3 regions of the Rossellomorea sp. ABR4_004 genome follow, and region 3 is predicted to be linked to each of the others. Evidence: riboswitches for the same ligand, from Rfam matches in the RefSeq annotation. Region 3 holds a riboswitch; each other region holds the start of a gene.
What was found. A riboswitch is a leader RNA that binds a small molecule or an ion and turns the genes downstream of it on or off. The one in region 3 is predicted to bind cyclic di-GMP.

Region 1 (7,501 bases), on a different contig from region 3:
ATCTTAGAAGATATCAGCAATCGTGGAACAACAGTGATCATGGCTACTCATAACAGGGAAATCGTAAATACCATCAAGCATCGGGTAATTGCCATTGAAAATGGCCGAATTGTTCGTGACGAACAGCGAGGTGACTACGGTTATGAAAGCTAGGACGTATGGTCGACATCTAAGAGAAAGCTTCAAAAGCATCGGACGTAATGGCTGGATGACATTCGCATCCGTGAGTGCCGTTACTGTAACCTTGCTACTTGTTGGTGTATTTATGGTACTTATGCTAAACATGAACAAGGTTGCAACCGATATTGAGAAAGACGTTGAAGTACGCGTACTACTTGAGATCGGTACTGAAAAAGCTCAAGTAGAAGAGATAGATAAGAAGATCAACCAAATAAGTGGAGTGGAATCCGTAGAATATTCTTCTAAAGAAGAAGAACTTCAAAATCTGGTAAAGGATTTAGGAGACGATTTCAGGTTATTCGAACAGGACAATCCATTATACGATGTATTTATCGTAAAAGCGGAAGATCCCCGTGATACTGGGAAAATCGCCGCTGAAGTCAGCAAGTATGAAGGTGTGAACGAAGCACTTTATGGTGAAGCGAAGATAGAAAGATTATTTAATGTACTGGAAATGAGTCGAAACGTTGGATTAGTGTTAATCATCGGTCTATTGTTTACCGCCATGTTCCTCATCTCAAATACAATCAAAATCACCATTGTCGCCAGAAGAAGGGAAATCGAGATAATGAAACTCGTGGGTGCAACCAACTGGTTTGTACGCTGGCCATTCATTCTAGAAGGATTATGGCTTGGAATTTTAGGTTCTATTATCCCGATCGCTCTTGTCACAACAGGTTACTACTATGCTTATGAATTTATTAAACCAAAACTACAAAATCATTTTATTCAGATATTAGATTTTACCCCCTTTATCTATCAAGTAAACGGATTAATTCTATTAATGGGTTGCCTGATCGGGGCTTGGGGAAGCTTTATGTCTGTACGTAAATTCTTAAAAGTGTAAAATTTGATAGGTTGATAGAAGCTGAAAGGAGCATGCCGCTTGAACAAGAAGTATTTCGTATCATTATCAATTGCAGCAGCATTAACAATCGGAAGTCTACCAACGTTAGGGACAACTGCTAACGCTCATTCCCATTCTGTGGAGGAATTACAAAAGCAACAAGAAGGCATTTCTTCCAAAAAAGAGGAAATCAACGGCAAGATTGATGAGAAAAAATCTCAAATTAATCAAAATATCAATAAACAACAAGAAATCCAATCACAAATTGCTGAAATCAGTACAAAATTAAAAGATACTGAAACAAAGATTGCTGAGAAAACAAAAGAGATTGATGAAACAACAGCAGAAATCAATAAACTTAAAGAAGAGATTGAAGTTCTAAAGCAAAAGATTGAAGAACGTAACGAACTTTTAAAAGAACGTGCCCGTGCGATCCAGGAAAAAGGCGGCTCTGCAAATTATCTTGATGTACTACTTGGTGCGGACAGCTTCGGTGACTTCATCAACCGTGTAACAGCAGTTAATACCATCGTAAGTGCAGATAAGAAGATCATGGACGAACAAAAACGTGATCAGGCAGAATTAGAAAAGAAACAAGAAGAAGTAGAAGGCAAGCTTGCAGATTTACAATCTACTAAAGCAAGCCTGGAGTCTCTGAAAAAAGATCTTGATAGTCAAAAAGCTAAAAAAGCGGATTTATTCAAGCAATTAGAAGCGCAGCAGGCTTCTTTGGAAGTTGAGAAAAAAGACCTTCAACAAGAATCGGATGAGCTTGCTAAAATGGAACACCAACTTGAAGGTGAAATCCAGGCTGAACAAGCACGTTTAGCTGAACTTGCACGCCAGCGTGAAATCGAACGTAAGCGTCAAGCGGAAGCTGAAGCGGCAGAACGTGCAGCAGCACAACAACAAGCAACAACAAGCAGCAGTGGCGGTTCTTCTTCAACACCCGCTGAAACAGCTCCAAGTGCACCAGTAAGTGCCGGTGCCTGGACATCTCCAGCTTCTGGAACGATTACAACGAACTTCGGCTGGGATGTATTAAACGGTAAGAAACGGTTCCACTATGGTACGGATATTGCGGCAAGAGGCAGTGTTCCGATCTCAGCAGCAGCTGATGGATATGTCATCAAAAGTCAGTATAGCTCAAGCTATGGAAATGTCGTTTACATCACTCACTCAATCAATGGTCAAACGTTCACAACCGTTTATGCCCACATGTCTTCTTCATCTGTAAGCCAGGGACAAGCAGTGAACAAAGGTGACAGAATCGGTTACATGGGTAATACAGGATATTCTTTCGGACAGCATTTACACTTTGAACTTCATGCAGGTTCTTGGAATGCGTCTAAATCAAATGCTGTAAACCCACGTCAATATATTAACTTTTAATTAGAAAACCCCGCCATCTGCGGGGTTTCTTTTATTGGATATCATATATTTGATCTGCATTACATTAAAATGTAAGGAAATGGAATGGAATATTATTCTCCTGCCTGTTTTCTTATCTTTTTTCTTCTAGTATAATGACAACTATATTACCTAAATATTAAAACAAATGATTTGTATAGTCCTTCGAAAAGGCAAACTAATTGAAAGATTAGGACGCAAAACCACGGGTCTTCTATTTTTTATAAGAAAATAATGATCGCCGGGTTACCGAAAACAATGGATTACAATGAATACTAATTAGGACGTTTTATTAGTATCATTTTACCTGCCATTTTGGTGGGGTTTTTTAATCTATACGTCCAGTATAGTAGGATTTGAATCTGTAGTAAGGATGATGATGTTGGAATTGACTGAATTAAAAAGGGAATTAAGAAGTTTTTGCAGGAGAAACCGTACCGCATTAAAGTATACGTATGTTGGGGAACTTTCAGCGGAAGAAATAAGTGAAATGCTTATCCAGAGTCTGGGTGCTGAAGAAGTTAAGAGGATTCTGGATGATATTGATATTATCAATCGCCGCAGGGGAGATACAGTTAAATACTTTATGCTAATTTTAGAAGGACTGAAAGCAGCATAAGAATACATAAAAGCCGAATGCCGGTCTTAAATGGCATTCGGTTTTATCTATGTTTTCATTAGTGCGTAAGTCGGGGAGTTCTCTTCTATAGGTTTTAGGCAAATATCATTGCAAAATGAAATAGAGTGTGTTTTAATAACGATATGTTGTTTTAAAACGTAATCATTACGATTAATGAAAAAGGAGTGAATCACTTTGGCGAAGAAATCAAAGGTAGTAAAAGAGAAGAAGCGTCAGGAGCTTGTTCAGAAATATGCAGATTTGCGCAGGGAGTTAAAAGAAAAAGGTGATTATGAAGCGTTAAGAAAGCTGCCGAGGGATTCCTCACCGACACGATTAAACAGTCGGTGTGAAGTGACAGGGAGACCGAGGGGGTATCTCCGCAAATTTAAAATGTCCCGTATTGCTTTTAGGGAGTTTGCTCATAAAGGGCAAATACCAGGTGTCAAGAAATCAAGCTGGTAATCCACGAAACTATAAGGAGGAATAAGAATGAAAAAAGAACTTCATCCAGAGTATCAACAGGTGGTATTTATGGACACGAACAGCGGTTTTTCCTTTTTAACGGGATCTACTAAAAGTTCTAATGAAACGATTGAGTGGGAAGACGGGAACACTTATCCCTTATTAAAAGTGGAAGTAAGTTCAGACACGCATCCTTTTTATACAGGGCGACAGAAGTTCTCAGATCGTGGAGGCCGTGCAGAACGCTTCTTGAAAAAATACAACATGAATTAGTGCATGTGTGGCTGTCAGAAAGAATATGTTATGGTATAGACCCATGCCGAGGTGACTATGATGAACGAACACTTAATGGAAATTGTCGCAAGGGATATTGTTGAAGGCTTGCCAAAGGAAAAACGGAACATCTATCAATATGTGGTCGGTCTTGAAGATGAATTGGCGAGCCGGTCGGAGACTTCAGAGGAATACATGGCATTACTTGTGAAGCATGCTCCTCATCAGCAGGCAGCCTCTCATTTTAACATGACCTTTGGAGAGTTGATGAAACGGATGAGGGACATTGAGAAAGAGATTAATACGAAATTGGATCAGAAGCTGAAGCATGCTACCTGGATTGATTATACAGACACCATACGGTCGATGAAAGGATCAGAAGCAATAAATACAAGCTACTTCTTCTTTTCCATGGATCATGCTTATACTAAATAAAAAGGTGAAGTATAGAGTTTAAATCGGAATCATTACGTTATAATGGATTCTCGATGAGAATACGGATATCAATGAACAAGGGGGTTCACCATAGAAAAAACTTATACAAAAGCCCCGAATGAAGGAACAAAGGACTCTCCCGTTATGGAGGGTCCTTTTAATATTCATAATTTCGACACACAGTTCCCCCGGACTATCTGTAATAATTCTTCTATAGGATACACTATGAGTAAATAACTTGCTTGTAAATATAAAATTTAAGATACTAATACATAATAGGGTATTATCACTGAACGGAGGAATCCCGATGACCGGAGATTTATATGAACATCACAAAGCTTCAAAGCTCCTCGATCCCAAACGTCAAGAGCTCGTACCGGTGGACAAAGTACTCGAACTTCTCAAACTCAATAAAGATGATATCGTCGCCGATTTAGGTTGTGGCAATGGCTACCTGACCCTTCCAATTGCAAAAATGGTTGAAACAAAGGTCCAGGCGGTAGATCTGCAACAGGAAATGCTGGAGTATCTGAAACACCGTGCCACTGAAGAGAATGTAGATAATATCATTTATGAGAAATCATCCCTTGAATACCTCAGCTTCAACAAAGGTACTTTGGATAAAATCGTATCCGGATTCGTTTTACACGAAGTTCCCGACTTGATCAAAGTATTTCAAGATTTACACGATATGCTGAAGGAAAATGGAATTTGGCTGATTCTGGATTGGGAGAAGGTAGAATCAGAAATGGGACCGCCTTTAGATCATCGGATTTCTTCCGAGGAACTCGATCGACAACTCAATTCATCCGGATTCCATACAACAGTAGGTCACTTGCATCCATCGGTTTACTATATTGTCGTCAGAAAGAGTAATAGATAAGCCAGAAAGTATCTGAAGGGAGGGGAATGCCTATGACTGAACAATGGTATACGATAGGCTCCTTCACATTTCCGGCTTCATGGGCAGCTATTATCGCTTCGTTCATACTCACTTTCTTGCTTCTGTACTTCTGGAATAGAAAGGCGAGCGACTGGTATTCGAATTGTATTTTTACTTTTTTACTCTTCTGGAAGCTTAGTGTGATTGTGGTTGATTTTCAAACGGTTATGGAACATCCTTTGACGATCCTCTATTTTCACGGAGGAATCATTGGGTACTGGTTAGGAATGATAGGGGCTCTAACGTACATATTTGTTAAAAAAGTAGATCATCCGTCTACTCTCATCATTTCATGGATGGTCACGGTTCTTGTATTTGAAGCTGTCTTTCATATGCTTCATCACAACTATCTTCTAGCTGGTATTCAAGTACTATTGAATCTATTGATCCTTGTCTTTTTCTTTAAAAAAACCAGTGATCCCGGCGCAGATATCTGGGCAGGACAGTTATTGGTCATGTTTACTTTAGTTCAGTTATTTTTAAGTGCTTTCATTGGTGGATTTGAATTGACCGTCACCACCTGGACGTATTTGATCATGATGACTTATCTCATCTTTCTTTTAAACGTAAGGAGGAAACACAATGAATAAACGAAATTTTGCGTTGGCGATCGTTGCGCTTCTGATCGGCATTTTCTTAGCGAACTTTTTTCAGGATCAGCAGGAAAAGAAGGCAAGGGAAGAGGCTGCTCAATTAGCCAATGAATCCATGGATCTGTCTAATGCAGCGCAGGGGCTTGCAAAAGGGGACCGCGCTTCAGATTTTGAATTAACCACCTTAAATGGTGAAGCAATAAAGCTTTCAGATTATCAAGGTAAGAAAGTGATTCTGAACTTCTGGGCTACCTGGTGTCCACCATGTAAAGCTGAAATGCCCCATATGCAGAGTTACTACGAAGAGAATGCAGAGAAAGAAAACGTTGAAATCCTTGCCGTCAACCTGACGTCCATGGACGATGGGGAAAAGGCTGTTCAGGAATTCATCGACGGTTACGAACTCACTTTCCCCATCCCAATGGATGAAAAGGGAGAAATCGGGGACGAATACCGGGCGTTCACCATTCCGACCACCTACATGATCGATACCAAAGGCATCATCCAACACAAAATCGTCGGCCCCATGAACGAAGAAATGATGGGTAAAATGGTCGGTGGAATGGAATAATGGAGAGGGACGGACCTCTGACTATCGATGTTTGACCTTATACGCTATGAGGTATTAACAGTATGTGAAAGAAAAAGGAGGAGATGTGAACATGTTTCATTACACTAAAGAAGTATCGATGAGTGTGAAAGAAGCAGTGGAAGCGGTAGAATCCAACCTTAAAGATGAAAGCTTCGGTGTACTATGGAATCTCGATCTTGCCCAGAAACTGCAGGATAAAGGCCTTGATTTCAATGAAGAAGTAGTCGTATTAGAGGTATGTAATCCTCATGAAGCCAAGAAGGTGCTGGAAGAAAGCATGCTCGTAAGCTACTTCCTGCCTTGCAAAGTAACGGTATACACAGAAGGCGGTACAACCAAGATCGGTATGGCAAAACCAAGCAAGCTAATTGAAATGGTGGATAACGATGAACTGAAAAGCCTGGCATTGGACATTGAAAATCGTCTGATCGGATGTTTAGATAATGTTCAATAAAAGGCGAGCACCTGTTGCAATTGGGCAGGTGTTTTTTATTTCTTGCCATACATCCTACTCCTCACAATCTTCTGAATATGATACACTTTTAAAAATACATAGATTCAGGAAGGATGACAGAGATGAAGTTCACAACGAAGGTCGTACATAGTCAGTTAAAAGGGACTGAGGAAATCCGCAGTAAGACGACTCCCATTTATCAAACATCTGCCTTTTCTTTTACATCTTTAGAAGAGTTGGAGGGTTTCTATGAAGGGAAATCCCCTTATCTCTATACGAGAACGGGAAATCCAAATACAGACGAGCTTGGTAAGATGGTGGCAGACTTGGAAGGAGCTCCAGCAGGTGTCGCGACTTCCTCTGGATTATCGGCCATCCTTGTTGGAATCCTCGCTATAGTGCAATCAGGCGATCATATCATTGCCGCCGAAGATTTATACGGCGGTACGTTCCATATGTTGAAGGAAGAGCTTAAGACATTCGGCATTTCGACTTCTTTTGTTGATTTTACGAGTGTTGAAGAGGTCGAGGATGCTCTAACACCGCATACGAAACTCCTATACAGTGAGACGGTGACGAACCCGTTTATGCGAGTAGAAGATATTTCAAGAATGGTTGAACTTGCTGAGAAACATAACCTGAAAACAATGATCGATAACACGTTTGCCACACCGTTTCTGCGCCAGCCTT
Region 2 (7,501 bases), on a different contig from region 3:
GGTTGAAAAGTCTCAATTTCTACAGCAGTTTGGCGGTAATCTGTTAGGTTTTGCAGAGAACCTGGACGAACTCGGGGTTACGGAAGATGAAGTCGTAACGAATGTCGTTGGAGGAGCACGCTCTGATATTTCAATGGTTCAGAATTCATTAGAGGCCTCGAATGTTGATATCAGCAAAGAAATGACGGACATGCTGAATGTCCAACGATCATATCAATTTCAAGCCCGTTCGATCTCCCTTGCAGATCAAATGATGGGCCTTGTAAATGGGATACGCTAAAAGGAGTTAAATGCTATGAGTGAAAAAGAGCTACTACAAGAAGAAAAAACGACAAGAGAGTCAATAAAAGCAGAAAAAAAAGCCAAGCAAAAGGACGAAACCAAGCCTGCGCGCTGGGTACGTGTCCGCATGCTGCCAATCTGGCTCAGAATCCTTCTGTTCATCCTCCTTCTTGCAGGAAGTCTCGTAATAGGTGCCGTCATCGGCTTCGCAGGCATCGGAGACGGCAAAGCAGCCGACGTCTTCAAAGCAGAAACCTGGCAGCATATCATTGATATCGTGATGAAGAAATAACTTCTTGAGAGAAATTCTTGAGGGACGGACCTCGAAATAGTTAGCTTTTGGCAATGAATCCTGGTATATCGGGGTTTCGTTGCGGACGGAGCTTTGTATTCGAGGTCCGTCCCTCTTTTCAATTCGTCGACAAAGTAGAGGGACGGACCTCGATTTTGAGCTCATATTGAACAAAGAACATTGATATATCGGGATTTAGCTTTCAAAGGAAGTCTGTTTTCGAGGTCCATCCCTCTCCAGGTGTCCTCTCTTGTTGCTATTACACGCCCGGTTTCTGTACAATAAGGTGTACATACATATTGGTAGGAGGAATTTTGAATGCTTGATATTAATGAGATTAAAGAGATTATTCCCCATCGTTATCCATTCTTGCTGGTGGATCGTATCCTTGAGGTGGAAGAAGGCAAGAAAGCGGTTGGGATTAAGAATGTGACGGCGAATGAGGAGTTTTTCAATGGGCATTTCCCTGATTATCCTGTAATGCCTGGTGTGTTGATTGTAGAAGCCCTTGCTCAGGTCGGTGCTGTTGCCATGCTGAAAGTGGAAGATAACAGAGGTCGTTTAGCTTTCTTCACTGGTATTGATAAGTGTCGTTTCAAGCGTCAGGTAAAGCCGGGAGACCAGTTGAGACTTGAAGTCGAAATGATCCGCTTTAAAGGACCGATCGGTAAAGGAAAAGGCGTGGCGACGGTTGATGGTGAGGTAGCCTGCGAATTAGAAATGATGTTCGCTTTAGGAGATAAACAATAAAAAATGTACAAACTGGGCTTGTTGTGATTCGATCACTTCAGGCCCAGTTTTTTTGATTCAACCCTTCGCATGCTCAAAATCAAATTCACTAAAAAATTTTCACTCAAAATGCAAGTAAATTTATTTTCAGGGAATGCTAACGAAAGACCAAAGTAACGGTCTTACATTAACTAACATACACGTTAGAAAGGAGTAATACATCATGAGCAAAAAATTATTATCAATTCTTGGTGGATCAGCACTTGCTGCCATGCTTCTTGTAGGATGTAACGCAGACCAGGAGCCACCTCCGGAAGACGAGGCACCAATGGAAGAAGAAGTGCCGGAAGATGATGGCATGAACGAAGATAACGGGGACATGGGTGAAGAAAATCTCCCTGAGACAGAGGACAAAAATGAGCCGGGCGACAAAGATGCAGCGAAGGATAATAACACACCTGAAGAAGACGCTGTAGAAGATGATAAGGATATGCAGGATCAGGATAATAAGGACGAGTAATCATTTCAAAAAACAGAGGCAGCTTAGTGTTGTCTCTGTTTTTATTATAAATCACATTCCCCAAAAGTAGAGACGATGCAAGTTGTAATTCCAGATGGGTATTTTTATTGAGATATTAGAAGATAAAAATGGAATATGATCTTGACACCAAAGGTTAACTTTTTAGTCAATTCTTATAGCCTCAATAATATACCGTTCGGACGAATCACCAATAAGTGTAAATGGATAGCAAGTAGAAAGAGTAAGGATTTCCTCAGGACGAGTTGTCCGAATAACCGACGTGTCACTTTCATCTACAATATAAGTTTTAAAAATTTCATAGGAGAAAGTTCCGGTGGGCATAATGATGGAAAGGATATCTCCATGCTGGAGTTCACCAATGTTTCTAAATACTGTATCCCTGTGACCGGCCAAGAAAATTTGATCCTTCTGTTCCGGTAGTGATGTTGATGAATAATGTCCTACCCCTTTCTTTAGTTCCTCCCCATCTGTTCCTTCAACGATTGCTACATCCCTTTCCAGTCTTGGAATATGTAAAACCCCAATGACATCGCCTTTCTCAAAATGGTAATCGATTGAGATTGGAGAGGAGGTAATTGGTTCTGACCCCTTATATACTGAAGGATTTTCCATAATACTTGCTTTTGCTATTTCCAGAGCTTCATTTTCTGCTTCTTCGTTATGTTTCATCTGGAGGAATGAATATAGGATAAAAGATAGTCCACTTAATAAAATGAAAATCCCAAAAATCAGAAAAACCTTCCTACTCATGATGTTTCCTCCTTTTATACTGAAAAAAAGAAAGAAAATCGTGAAATTCCTCTTTTGTTAAGCCCTGGTGAATGGCTTTCTCTAGTGGTTCAACCCACTCCTCATCTAAAAAGACCTTATTCTTATCAGACGAAAGAATATTTTCTAAAGAAGTATCTAAAGTAAGAGCTATTTTTTTTAGAATTTTAATGGAAGGATTCTTTTGGATACCTCTTTCGATAGAACTTATATATGATTTAGAAACATTTGAATGGTGAGCAAGCTCGTTTATGGTTAAACCTTTTTGTTCACGAAGATCTTTAATCTTATCACCTACCATGTCGATAACTCCTTCACAATTCATTTTATTCATTATATAGAACAATTTATATTTTATAAAGTACGAAATAAAGTGAATTTTAAAGGAATAAAGAGGATAGTATCGATATCCACATTGTTTGACGGGTATTTCAATATTATTGAAGATTTTCTTTTCATCAGTGAGATCTTATAATTAGTTAAGGTGTTCTTAAAAAAGAACAAATCAAAGATTCTAGGAGATGAAATAAATGAATCAAAAGAGAATCGGCGTAATGTTATTAATCCTATTTTTTATCTCTGGAATAATGAATCATAAAACGTATGCAAATGAAGTAGATATCATATTAATACCTAACGAAAAGTTCTTATTTAATATTTCAAACATGAAGCCGGGTGATTGGGCTGAGAGGGAATTGAGGGTTAAAAATGGCGGGGAGAAAGATTTTAACTACTCCATTCGCGTTGACAATAAACAATCTGACAGGAAACTATTTAACGAATTGGATTTGAAGGTGTATGAAGGGGATAAGTCCATATTAATCTTTGATGATAAATTAAAGAATTTCAATGGGTTTAAACCAAAGCCATTAAAAAAAGGTGTAAATGACAGTTTATTTTTCAGGGTTGAAATGCCATATGAATTAGGGAATGAATTTCAGCAAACATCAGCATATTTTGAAATTGTGATTGTAGCATCTGAAACTACAACGAATACTCCTCCAGAGGATTCGAATGATCCGGTAAAGCAACCAGACAGTAATGTTAAACCGACCCCGGTAAACCCGGGAACAAATGAAACCCAATCACCTGTAGCATCACAAGGCCCCAAACTCCCTAACACTGCAACCAACCTTTACCTGCTATTAACGGTTGGTTTTATATTAACTACAGCGGGATTGACAATAATATATGTAAATAAACGTTTATCAAAGAAAAGAGAAATATAACCTGAATGAAGAGGTGACCTTATGTACAAAAAAATATGCAGACGATGTACAAGACCATCCTATAGTAGTACTGAAACGGGTGAATGGGTTTGTCCCACCTGTAAATTTGACTTAACCGATCAGCCATTCTATGATTCTAGTAATTACCAAAATATTAATAAGAAAGTCCTCCCTCTTAGAAGTAAGTTAGAGGCCTATAAAAATAGCATGAATTCGTAGTTTTTCGACAAAACTCATCATGCTCTTACACGATATATTAATCGAAACATAGTTATATTTTTGTAAATGTCAGATTATAGTTGAATGTGTAGGAAAAAAGTGTAAATTAAATTAACTGAATTGACAAAAAACAACAAACGCTCGGACAGTTTATTAGTATAATCGAATTAGTTCGAAGGGAAGAGTCAGATAAAGGCAAACTTATTGAAAAATAAGGACGCAAAGTCACAGATCTAAGGTGGGAAATTAGGCATATCTTCATAATCATCTTCATAAACATCTTGAATATAATGAACAGAAAATAGATGAAGAAGGTGTGGTTATTTGAGAACTATGATGGCTGGATTGCCTGGAATACATACATGTATTTTGGGAGGGTATTTATATTGACAAATCGTGAACTTGATCTTGAATGGATGGAACTAATTAAACAAGCCTTAGACGCCGGAATTTCTAAATCAGAAATCAGGGAATTTCTTCAAAACCAGTCCCAGGAAGTGAAAGCCGAGTACAAAGTGATTTAATATAAATAAAGTCTTGCGAATCCCTCGCAAGACTTTATTTATTACCTAATTTCCACTTATTAAACTCAATGAATTCCCTGAACTGCTCCTTGGTAATTCCAGAATCCATGGCTTCTTCTGCAATCTTAAGCCATTCATGATCGATATTTTGATCTTCCGGTTGATCGTGTAAAAGAGCATCCATCGGAATCCCTAAAGCAGCTGAAACTTTTTCAAGAAATTGAATGGAAGGGTTTTGTTGAAGGTTACGCTCTATTGAACTCAAATATGACTTTGCAACACCGGCTTTATCAGCAAGTTCTGTCATGGACATGCGTTTTTCTTGTCTGTATTTCTTTACTCTTTCTCCAATCACAGAGAACACCTACCTAAGAACTTCATATAAGAAGTCACAATATTAAGTTCAATTATATCATAATGAATCATACGGATATTACCTAATTTCACATAATTAAACGCTCGGTTTTGCCGTTGCTGGAATCCTTGGCTTCGATACCATTTTCTCACGGAATTCGCGGATTAATTCATCGCCCGAATACCCTTTTTGCACCAAGTCATCAAGGAGTAATTCTGCATATTCATTCCTCTGTTTTTTCAATTTCCCTTCAAACATAATACTGATATGCTCATCCATCTCTTTAATACACCGGATTGTAGTCATGAAAGCAGCCGGGTCATTGCTCTTATTGGAAATCACGACTTGTATTTCCAAATCTTCCTTGCGTTGCTGAGCCTCTTGAAAGAACTCGATATATTCATTCGACAAGTACGTTTCGACTAGCCACGTACTTTGCCCATCCTCTTTATTAATAATCAGACCGTCCACAATCTCAAAGTCACGCAGTTCATCGTTCTCCACTACTTGCAGTGAAATAACTTTAAAGGTTTTCATGAACGAACATCTCCCATTTAAAGGTTTTATAAAATTATATCATAGTAGGAATTGTTTTCCCTAACAAATTTCTTGATGAAAAAAAGGACGAAAGAAGCAATTTTGTGATTTTGACCCTGATATTAATCGAAAACCGGGAAATCTCCCTAGGGGAATTTCCGAAATTCAAGCCATTTTAGACTCGAATTTCGGAAATTCACGATTTTACAAGATGCGATAGAAGATTGTAAGATGAAAACACCTTAAGTGAAAGGAGGAAAGATTTCAATTGATCAACCAAGTGACCCTCGTTGGAAGGCTGACCAAGGATCCTGAAACAAGAAAAACATTGGAAGGGAAATCAGTACTAAACGCAACGATTGCCGTGAACAGGCACTATAAGAATCAACAAGGTCAAGTTGATACAGACTTCGTGCTCTGCACCATATGGAATAGGGCAGCAGACAACACGGAGAAATACTGCCGGAAAGGATCTGTCATTGGCGTGACTGGCCGAATCCAAACCCGTTATTTTGACAACGATCAAGGAAAACGTACGTATGTAACCGAAGTCGTCGCTGAAAATGTCCGATTTATGGACAACAGGAGGGAAACCGCAGAACCCCCCGAGCCAAGCAAGAAAGAGCCTATCGAATTACCGTTTTAATATTTTTTGAAAGGGAGATGGAGTTGTGGCGACACTGCAAGATCTGGAACAAAGAATTGACAGAATGGAGAAGTTAACAGAAGACCTCATCAAAAAAGTAGCAAGAGCGAACGTCGAAAATTTCTATTTATCTCAGCGGGTGACTGCCCTTGAGCAAGGGTACGAATACCCCAATCCAGTCTTGAAATCCTCGTCATAAGTAAAACAACCTCACCCAGAATTCTTTCCATACGAACAATCCAACCAACCTTATAAGCAGCTGTCTCAAAATCCAATGGTCACCGCAACATGCCCCTTCCATACCTCATTAGAAATATACATGTATAGCAGTGAGTCAAGTAAGCAGTCGTTCCCCTTATTGTCTTCTTATAGAGTCGGTTTCCTCATGGGAGACCGGCGTTTTTTTTGATTGATTGGCTCTTCGCCCGAGGTGAACGGAGAATCCAGTTGTTCACATTTTGTCAGTAGTTTTGTGGAAAGTGGGACAACAGAAGAAACATGCTAGTTAAACATAATTAATTATAAAATTATATTTGTAAAAAAGGATTCAAACCTAACTCCTTAAATATAACCCCAATAGCGACTATCTAAACGCCAGCTCAGCCCATTTCATACAAAAAACCTCTTTCCCACACAAGGAAAGAGGTCACATGCAACTACTCCAACACCAACAACGATTCCAAATCCTGATCCGACAATTCCGTAACCCATTGATCACTGCGAATGATCTCATCGTTCAATGCCTGCTTTTTCGTCAGCATGGCATCGATTTTTTCTTCAAGTGTACCTGAAGAGACCAGTTTATGAACATGGACGAAACGCTGTTGTCCGATCCGGTAAGCACGGTCGGTTGCCTGGTTTTCTACTGCCGGGTTCCACCAGCGATCGTAGTGGACGACGTGGTTGGCGGCGGTCAGATTCAATCCGGTTCCACCTGCTTTCAGTGACAACAGGAAGACTGGGAACTTGCCATTCTGGAATTTCTCCACGAGTTCATCGCGCTTTCCTTTTGCCATGCTTCCATTCAGGAATGGGACATCGACGTTGAATTCTTCTTTCATCACTTCCTGGATCATTTCACCCATTGAAATATATTGAGTGAAGATCAGGCAGGCTTCACCGGATTCCAGTGCGGTTTCCACGATGTCCTTCAGCTTCTGCATTTTTTCAGAACGGGACAGGATCGATTTGGGATCCGGTTCTTTTAAGTAGAGAGCAGGGTGGTTACAAAGCTGCTTCAGCTGGTTGAGCATTTGCAGGATTAACCCTTTGCGCTCAAATCCACTCAATGTTTCAATTTTAGCGAGAGTGTCTTTCACCAGCTGCTCGTACAGCGCTGCCTGCTCAGTGGTCAGGTGACAATACTCTTTCTGCTCTAG
Region 3 (7,501 bases):
TAAATCATCTATAACGATTGCGAGTTCATTATGATGAGCTGGAAGGGGCAGGATGTTTCGGGCTGAAACGGAAGCATGAAAAGAGAAAGTCATTAGTAAACAGATGAACACGATTCTCATCTCTGATCACTCCTTTTCCTTTATCATGTCCATTTTGAGGAGGATATACGAAAGAGGTCCGTCCCTGAAGGGAACGTATATAAATAAAGACAGGAAGTTGATTCTCACTTCCTGCCTTTTTGGTTTATGAGGTCCGTCCCTCATCCCAGCCTATGGTCGGGCGGTCGGCTGGGGTAGCCGTGGGTTTGACGGTAGTTTTTTCTTTGACTGGTGAAGTCCCACCAGTTTTTGGTGGATGCCGGGTTGTTTGCGTGGTGAACGACGCACCTGAGGGAGTCTTCCACGCATGGGTCCATCCAGACGCCGTACTTCTTTTCTAAGTCTATAATGAGCTCTTCTCCTTTTTCATCCTTTATGTCTTCATAGGAATGAAAACCAAGGTCTTCGACTACATTATGCGCCATATTCGGTCCGATCGACGGAATCCGTTGGAAAATGGACATGCCGACTAAGTACCGTGCTCTTGTCATAGAGATGTTTAGTTTTTTACTTAACACATCGGGAGACAGTTCGAAAATGTCTCCCAGTCTGATCTTCTCTTTACGAAGTGTCGATCTTTCCTCGTCGGTTAGTGGCAATTTAGGACTCTTTCTACTCACTCTCAATCTCCCCCTCTATCCCTTAAAGGATTGTTGTCGAACCAAATGAAAATCTTCCGTCACTGGGCGGTAGGTTTTCTCCTTGACCAGCTTATGTTTATTCTTAATTGGAGTGTTGTTCACCAGTACCCCTACCTTTGTTTGCTGAATTTCCTTCACACCTTGCACAATCAACTGCATGGCGATGATGGCAATCATAAAGGCTGCTAACGGAGCAATGACAATCCAGTACTTTCCGGTCATTAGGGAATCTTTAGTGGAACTGATCAGACCGGACCATTCAAATGTTCCTGATTTCGGAGGATCGGGTACCAGGCCTCCTGTGATGATCGTTCCGCCCAAGAACAAATGAAATAATCCCAGATGGACAAGAATGAGAAGAGTTTGGATAAATTGCTGCCCCCATATAATGAATAATCTTGGTGCCAAATGAGGGAATAGATGCGTCCACAGCAAGTGACGATTACTTCCCCCTAAGAGCTTCGCCGACAGAACAAAATCCTGTTTACCTAGTAACTTCAGTTCATTCCCTATTAAAACCGTCGTTAACGGCAGCACAAGAATCGTCAAGACGACAGCTTCAAAAACAAGTCTTTCAAAGATGGAGTGATCCCATCCTAAAACGGGTAATCCCCAAAGTACAGGTCTTAATAGAAGATACGCAATGAGACTTAGAGGCAAGAAATGAATGGAATCCACCATCCGATCAAGCCAATTCTTCCTAGTTTCTTTCAGATGAAAATGATAGGCTATGCCAAGATAGAATCCACCTATCACCCTTAGAGATGCGACAACCAGCGCAAAGAGGAGGGTATACTTTGCCCCGACAATCAGTTGGTCGAGGATGCTATACCCGAAGAAATCCGACCCCAGTACCATCTCTCCAAATGGCTTATGTGGAGGGGCACTGATGATACGTCCCTCATCGTTTTTCATAAACTGAATCTGATTAATCGGGTCTTCTTTCACCATTGGATAAAGGAAACTGACAGCAATCAGGAGGAAGATGACACTAAACCCGATAGCAAACTTCCCATTATGCATATGCTGCCACCAAAGCCGTCTAATAGTTGATAGCCAGCCCCAGATCTTCCATTCATTCCACTTCGTTTTATCCCTTTTATATTTGGTATGATCCACGCTTCCCTCACGATTAATCCATAGATACACGCCTTGATACACAACGAAAAAAGGTGTGTAAATCATAATCAGTGAGATGGCTATGACCATAGGTCTGAAATCTTGTACGATGTAATACGTTATTCCTCTCATATTGAAAATCGTTTCGATGATGAATAAACTAGATAGCATTCCCCATATGATCAGCTTTCCATGATAAAACAAGCTGGGAGAAATATTTTTCAGTATGTGAGCAAAAAGGATCCTCCCTTTTGACATTCCTTTACTTTGGGCAAACTCTACATGTGGCTTTAGCATTTCTTCTTCCGTAATAAAAAGGAGAATACGAAAGAAAGAGATCATGGGTATAATCGACAGTGTGATGATAGGAGCAAGAAAGATCTTTTCTTCCCCTAACTCAGTAAAACTCATTAGTTCAAAGCCAAAATGTTTAAAGATATATACAATCAAAAGCTGAAGCATAAACGCAAACATTAAGTCAGGCACAGTTTCAAAGAGGTTTAATACTTTCTTTAGAAAAGACGTAACCCATCGGGGCAAAAACACTGTGAAGATGGTAAGGACGAATGCTGTTCCCAGACCTAAACCCAATGCTCCCCCGATAATCTGTAAAGAATACAGATAAGGCCCCCAAAGCATGTCCAAAAAATCGACGGTGATTCCTTTATATGAATAACTCCAATTTTCACCGTCCATAAATACAAAAACAAACTTAACAAACTCTTCAAAGAATCCGACAAAATTATACAGGCCCCTCTCCCTAAATACTTCAGGAGCAATACTCACCGCTAAAATACCGATCAATCCGAGAATATAATAGAACATAAATTTCAGCGGAAATGTTAGAATCCTCATACCCTGATCCCCTTTTTTCTCTTTTTCCTCAGTTTAATGGATATGTTAAATATTTTCAATTTTATTTTAATTCAGATAACACGACGGCAGATATATACGAAAAAGGTGACTCCAACCCTCCAGAGTCACCTTCTCATTTACGCTAATAATCGACTCGGCTTTCCCAAGTAAAAGCCTTGTCCTATTGTAATCCCAATGTCCTTTGCCACTTGCATATCCTGTTTGGTTTCAATGCCTTCTAACACAATTAACGTATCCTTACCGTAGAATTGATTAAAAAAGGAAAGGAATCGTTGTTTCTTATCATCTTGTGCCAGATTCAAAGCAAAATAGCGATCCAGTTTAATGATTTCAGGTTCATATTCAATGGATTTCTTGATGGAGGATGTCCCCTGTCCAAAGTCATCAATTGCATACCAAACTCCATATTGCTTAAGTTCTTTGAGTGACTCTTTCAGTAATGGATTCTGCCAGAGTTCTTCAGCACTCGACTCATTTATCTCCAGCACTAGACGCCCCAATATGGCGGGATGCTGCTTCATGAGGTCATAAAAATAGGTATGAAAGCTTGGATGAAGAATCGTCGTGATATAAATATTAAGAAATAACTTACAGTTCTTCAGTCCATTCTCTGAAAAGCTTTCAAGAGCTTTTGAAATGGATAATGTATCAAGCTTATATAAGATATTCGCTTTCATGGCAGACTGAAAAACATTTTCGGGATTTTCGTTATACTTGTTTCGTAACAGGCCCTCATATGCATAGAGGGTTTGATGCTCGCCCATTTTATATAAGGGCTGAAAATCATGATAAATATAGTCGTTTTGAAAAATAGTAAAGATGTTCATAGGACCCCTATACTCTCTATAGTTTATAAAAAAGACCACACAAAAACGTATTCCTACGTTCGTATGTGGCCGGTTGCGCTACTAGCTCCCCTAAGTGTAAGCGCCCATCTATCATTTAGGTTCAAAGCTCCCATTCGAATTGTCAGTATATGATTTTATCTTATAAGAAAAATATACCACAAACCTAGTACTTATGGGTTATTTTTTAATTGATTATTAGAAAATTCCCAAAAATAATTATCTTGATACATAAGGATTGTCCTTTACCCAGAACCTCCACGGATAATCCCTTGCTTCTCCCGTGTTATCAATCCCGATTCGTTTTCCTTCCACAATGTCTTCAGGCCGGTATCCCTTTGAAATAATGAGAGGGGTTTCCAGGAAGCTTCCCCCGTAATCCTCCATGGTTATGCCTAACGCTTTTGTCAGCTTTCCCGGCCCATTTGTCCAATTCTTTTTCACCTGACCCGATCGTCTTCTTTCCATCAGCTCCAAGCCCTCAAGGGGTTCGACCGCTCTAATGAGAATCGCTTCGGGTTTTTCTTTTTCCCCGCTCACTACATTGACCAGGCAGTGAGTATGCATAACATATGTATAGATACTGCCGGCTTCATGAAACATGACTTCCGTCCGCTTCGTCCGTCTATTTCCATAGCTGTGTGCCGCCCGATCCGCTGGTCCTAAATACGCTTCCGTTTCCACAATATATCCTGAAGCTGTGCCCTCCTCCGTCTCTTTCGCTAACACACAGCCCAACAAAGACTTTGCAAGTGCCAAAGTGGGCTGTCGGTAAAACGAAAGAGGCATTGGGGTATAATTCATGACTTTCACTTCCTTCAACCAAATAATTCGTACATATATGGTATACCCTATTAAATTAATCGTTAAATAAAAGAAAATAGGTAACGTATAAAGATTTTTATCTTATTTCAACAGTCCAGCCCTTAGCACCTCTAGTGGTATCGCTTCGATTTTCCGTCCATTCCTGCCCGTTGTGGTTTCCGCTTTACAGAGAGAGTTCCATATGGCTTCTTCTACGCTATCGACTGTCATTTCAAATAGTGTAGAGATGATCGGTCCGTCTTCTTTAATGAAACTGTAGTGAATCGTGTTTTCATTGGAAGGCTGATGTGGGATGCGGTGTGCAGTAGAAAATGCCAGAACAACATCACCACTCCCATGGGCTGCATATGAGCCCGTTCTTGAAAGGCCGAAAGAAGCTCGTTTCGCCAATCGTTTAAGCTGCCTTTCATTTAGAGGTGCATCCGTCGCCAGGATGATCATGATTGACCCATCCGGTGTATGTTCATCCTCCCCGGAGTCAAGAGTGGGAAGCCTTAGATCTTTCCTCTGACCGAAATTCGTTAATACGAGGGCTCCCACCGTATACTTCTCATCTCCAAAGGCATACTCCCTTGAACTCGTCCCAATACCACCTTTATACCCTAAACAAAGCATTCCCGTTCCCGCTCCTACACAGCCTTCTTCAACTGGTCCGGATTGTGCCTGAATAATGGCTTCCCGGGCATCTTCAGGCTTTACATGAAGACCGCGGATATCATTCAAGAACCCATCATTGCATTCTCCCACAACGACATTTACTGTCCCGGTTGTGTCTCCGATTTCAGGTGTTTCGTCCAGCATATATTGAACCGTCCCTTTTAACACATCCCCAACGGACAGAGTATTCGTTAAGAGAATGGGACTTTCAAGGACACCAAGCTCCTCCATTTGAATCGTCCCGACTGTTTTTCCAAAGCCATTGATCACATAGCAGCCCGCGCTTACTTTCTCGCGGAACAGATTGCCCCCATGAGGTAAAATCGCCGTTACACCCGTACGTACCACGGTATTGTCATGCTCATAGTGAAGGGTTTTATGTCCGACCTTCACTCCCTCAATATCGGTAATGCTGTTATGTATCCCACATGTATAGGAGCCGATACTTCCTCCCATTTCCCGTAATCGTTTCCGTTCCATTAATGAAAACCTCCTTCTTACTTATTAGTAACTATTCGGGTCAGGAGCTCAAAACCCCTTTTGAATCACAGAAGCAAACCCTATTTTTAACAGGATAAAAGTAACGGCAGAAGTACATATTAAAGACTGTTAATGCCTGATATAAAAGGTAATCAACAATATTGGAGGATCATACATGAAAAAACGCTTTCTTTCGATAACAGTCTCCGCCGTCATCCCGTTTATGCTGATGACTGCCTGTAACAATAACGATGCAAACGATAACCTCATGGATACACAAAATGTGAATTACGATCCAGTTACTTATGATAACGATGGCAGAGATCGGATGGATGGAATGCAAGGAAACCAAACTCCCCTTCATCGATTCATGGCTCCGATAGATCCAAATGGGGACTTACGTGAATTCACCCACTTAGATCCAGGGGAAAATGCCCCAGGTAATGGAGAAGCCCGTCAGCCGGATCAGCCTGCACAAGAACCGAATACGGCACAACCGGAACCACCAGCAGAGGGTCAGCCCAAACAGGATGCACAGGCATCCGATGCTAGTGGTTTTGTAAAGCAAGTAGTTGATTTAACCAACCAGGAACGTAAGAAGAATGGACTTGGTGCCTTGAAGATGGATGGAGAGTTAGCGAATGTGGCAGAGATGAAATCAGAGGACATGAAGGAAAAGGACTATTTCTCTCATACGTCTCCAACGTACGGATCTCCTTTTGAAATGATGGAGAACTTCGGCGTGGATTACTCCACGGCAGCAGAGAACATTGCCGTTGGACAAAAAACTCCTGAATCTGTCGTTAACGCCTGGATGAACAGTCCCGGACACCGCAAAAACATTTTAAACAAACAAGTCACTCATATTGGCGTGGGAACGGCGAAGGATCCCAGCCAGGGAATATATTGGACTCAGATGTTTATTGCGAAATAATGATTCGAACCGGTCTACAAAGACCGGTTTTTTTCTATTAAACCCCACACGTACTCGGCCTCTGGTCTGATTCAAAAATAATCCCATGGCTCATTGTGATGAACCGGCAGCTGCATTAAAATAAAACTATAAAATGGAAAAACAAACCAAAGTGAGGGATTTTTAATGAAAAATGCTTTTGCCGTGATCATTGCACTGCTTGCACTTGGAACCCTATACGTCATCCTGAATGACAATACATCGTTATTCGCTAAAGAAAGTCAGTCAGGGGAACGCATCGGGGTAACGGACAAAATCGATTACATCGATCTTAAGATGGAAGGCAGCGATACAGAAGTCATTCCAACGGATCAGAATGAAGTAAAGGTTGATATTGAAGGAAAAGGAGCGCTGTCATTAGCTAAAAAAGGAGACACCATTGAAGTGGCTGTAAAGCATAAATGGTATGAATGGATAGGATTCAACCGCAAATCAAACGTAACCGTGTACATTCCAAAAGAATATGATCGAAGCATGGAAATCGAGATTGGGTCCGGTAACCTGCAATTTGCAGGAGAATCCGATGCGAATCGAATGAAGCTAGATGAGTTAACCGTGGAAATGGGTTCTGGAAACATGACCCTTGAAAACCTTGAGACGAATGTATTCGAGCATGATGGTTCTTCAGGAGACTTGGTCGTAAATGCTCTTTCTACAAAAGAAGGGAATGTAGACATCAGCTCCGGGGATGTAGAATTGTCGAACTACGAAGGTCCACTGGAAGGTGACTTATCATCTGGTGAATTAACTGTCTCGATGGACACTCTATCGGGAGACCTGAATTTTGATGTAAGCTCTGGAGGCGTCAACCTGGATTTGCCTGAAGATGCGAGCTTTAAGCTGAACGGAAAAGCAAGCAGCGGAGACATCTCCTGCAACCTTCCTTTAAAGAATCAGAAGATTGAAGATGGTGATCTTTCAGGTGTCGCAGGGTCTGGTAAATACAACATCGATGTTTCGGTTTCCAGTGGGAATGTGGATATTTA

Region 1: it holds a riboswitch for cyclic di-GMP, as region 3 does, so the genes downstream of both, ACXAF2_RS09200 (hypothetical protein) here and ACXAF2_RS23385 (EAL domain-containing protein) in region 3, are expected to answer to the same signal.
Region 2: it holds a riboswitch for cyclic di-GMP, as region 3 does, so the genes downstream of both, ACXAF2_RS10755 (anti-repressor SinI family protein) here and ACXAF2_RS23385 (EAL domain-containing protein) in region 3, are expected to answer to the same signal.

Annotation. Positions count from the first base shown of each region.
Region 1 is NZ_JBSWVM010000001.1:1,779,637-1,787,137, reverse strand. Features, by position in the region: gene ftsE (cell division ATP-binding protein FtsE) at 1-153, shown strand, start outside; gene ftsX (permease-like cell division protein FtsX) at 143-1,027, shown strand; gene ACXAF2_RS09205 (murein hydrolase activator EnvC family protein) at 1,067-2,419, shown strand; cyclic di-GMP riboswitch class I at 2,600-2,691, shown strand; gene ACXAF2_RS09200 (hypothetical protein) at 2,820-3,056, shown strand; gene rpsN (30S ribosomal protein S14) at 3,252-3,521, shown strand; gene ACXAF2_RS09190 (type B 50S ribosomal protein L31) at 3,549-3,794, shown strand; gene ACXAF2_RS09185 (hypothetical protein) at 3,855-4,229, shown strand; gene ACXAF2_RS09180 (class I SAM-dependent methyltransferase) at 4,537-5,112, shown strand; gene ACXAF2_RS09175 (hypothetical protein) at 5,145-5,762, shown strand; gene ACXAF2_RS09170 (redoxin domain-containing protein) at 5,755-6,336, shown strand; gene ACXAF2_RS09165 (DUF302 domain-containing protein) at 6,428-6,811, shown strand; gene ACXAF2_RS09160 (trans-sulfuration enzyme family protein) at 6,934-7,501, shown strand, end outside.
Region 2 is NZ_JBSWVM010000001.1:2,128,590-2,136,090, reverse strand. Features, by position in the region: gene ACXAF2_RS10790 (flagellar hook-basal body protein) at 1-280, shown strand, start outside; gene ACXAF2_RS10785 (DNA-directed RNA polymerase subunit beta) at 296-574, shown strand; gene fabZ (3-hydroxyacyl-ACP dehydratase FabZ) at 893-1,324, shown strand; gene ACXAF2_RS10775 (hypothetical protein) at 1,527-1,823, shown strand; gene ACXAF2_RS10770 (class D sortase) at 1,986-2,594, opposite strand; gene ACXAF2_RS10765 (helix-turn-helix domain-containing protein) at 2,587-2,913, opposite strand; gene ACXAF2_RS10760 (LPXTG cell wall anchor domain-containing protein) at 3,143-3,841, shown strand; cyclic di-GMP riboswitch class I at 4,245-4,413, shown strand; gene ACXAF2_RS10755 (anti-repressor SinI family protein) at 4,447-4,584, shown strand; gene ACXAF2_RS10750 (helix-turn-helix domain-containing protein) at 4,619-4,939, opposite strand; gene ACXAF2_RS10745 (YwpF-like family protein) at 5,036-5,476, opposite strand; gene ACXAF2_RS10740 (single-stranded DNA-binding protein) at 5,745-6,122, shown strand; gene ACXAF2_RS10735 (hypothetical protein) at 6,148-6,321, shown strand; gene ACXAF2_RS10730 (DEAD/DEAH box helicase) at 6,779-7,501, opposite strand, start outside.
Region 3 is NZ_JBSWVM010000012.1:12,600-20,100, reverse strand. Features, by position in the region: gene ACXAF2_RS23400 (divergent polysaccharide deacetylase family protein) at 1-120, opposite strand, end outside; gene ACXAF2_RS23395 (helix-hairpin-helix domain-containing protein) at 261-719, opposite strand; gene ACXAF2_RS23390 (ABC transporter permease subunit) at 735-2,714, opposite strand; gene ACXAF2_RS23385 (EAL domain-containing protein) at 2,852-3,562, opposite strand; cyclic di-GMP riboswitch class II at 3,621-3,701, opposite strand; gene ACXAF2_RS23380 (DNA-3-methyladenine glycosylase) at 3,800-4,384, opposite strand; gene ACXAF2_RS23375 (DmpA family aminopeptidase) at 4,487-5,542, opposite strand; gene ACXAF2_RS23370 (CAP domain-containing protein) at 5,718-6,476, shown strand; gene liaG (LiaG family protein) at 6,642-7,501, shown strand, end outside.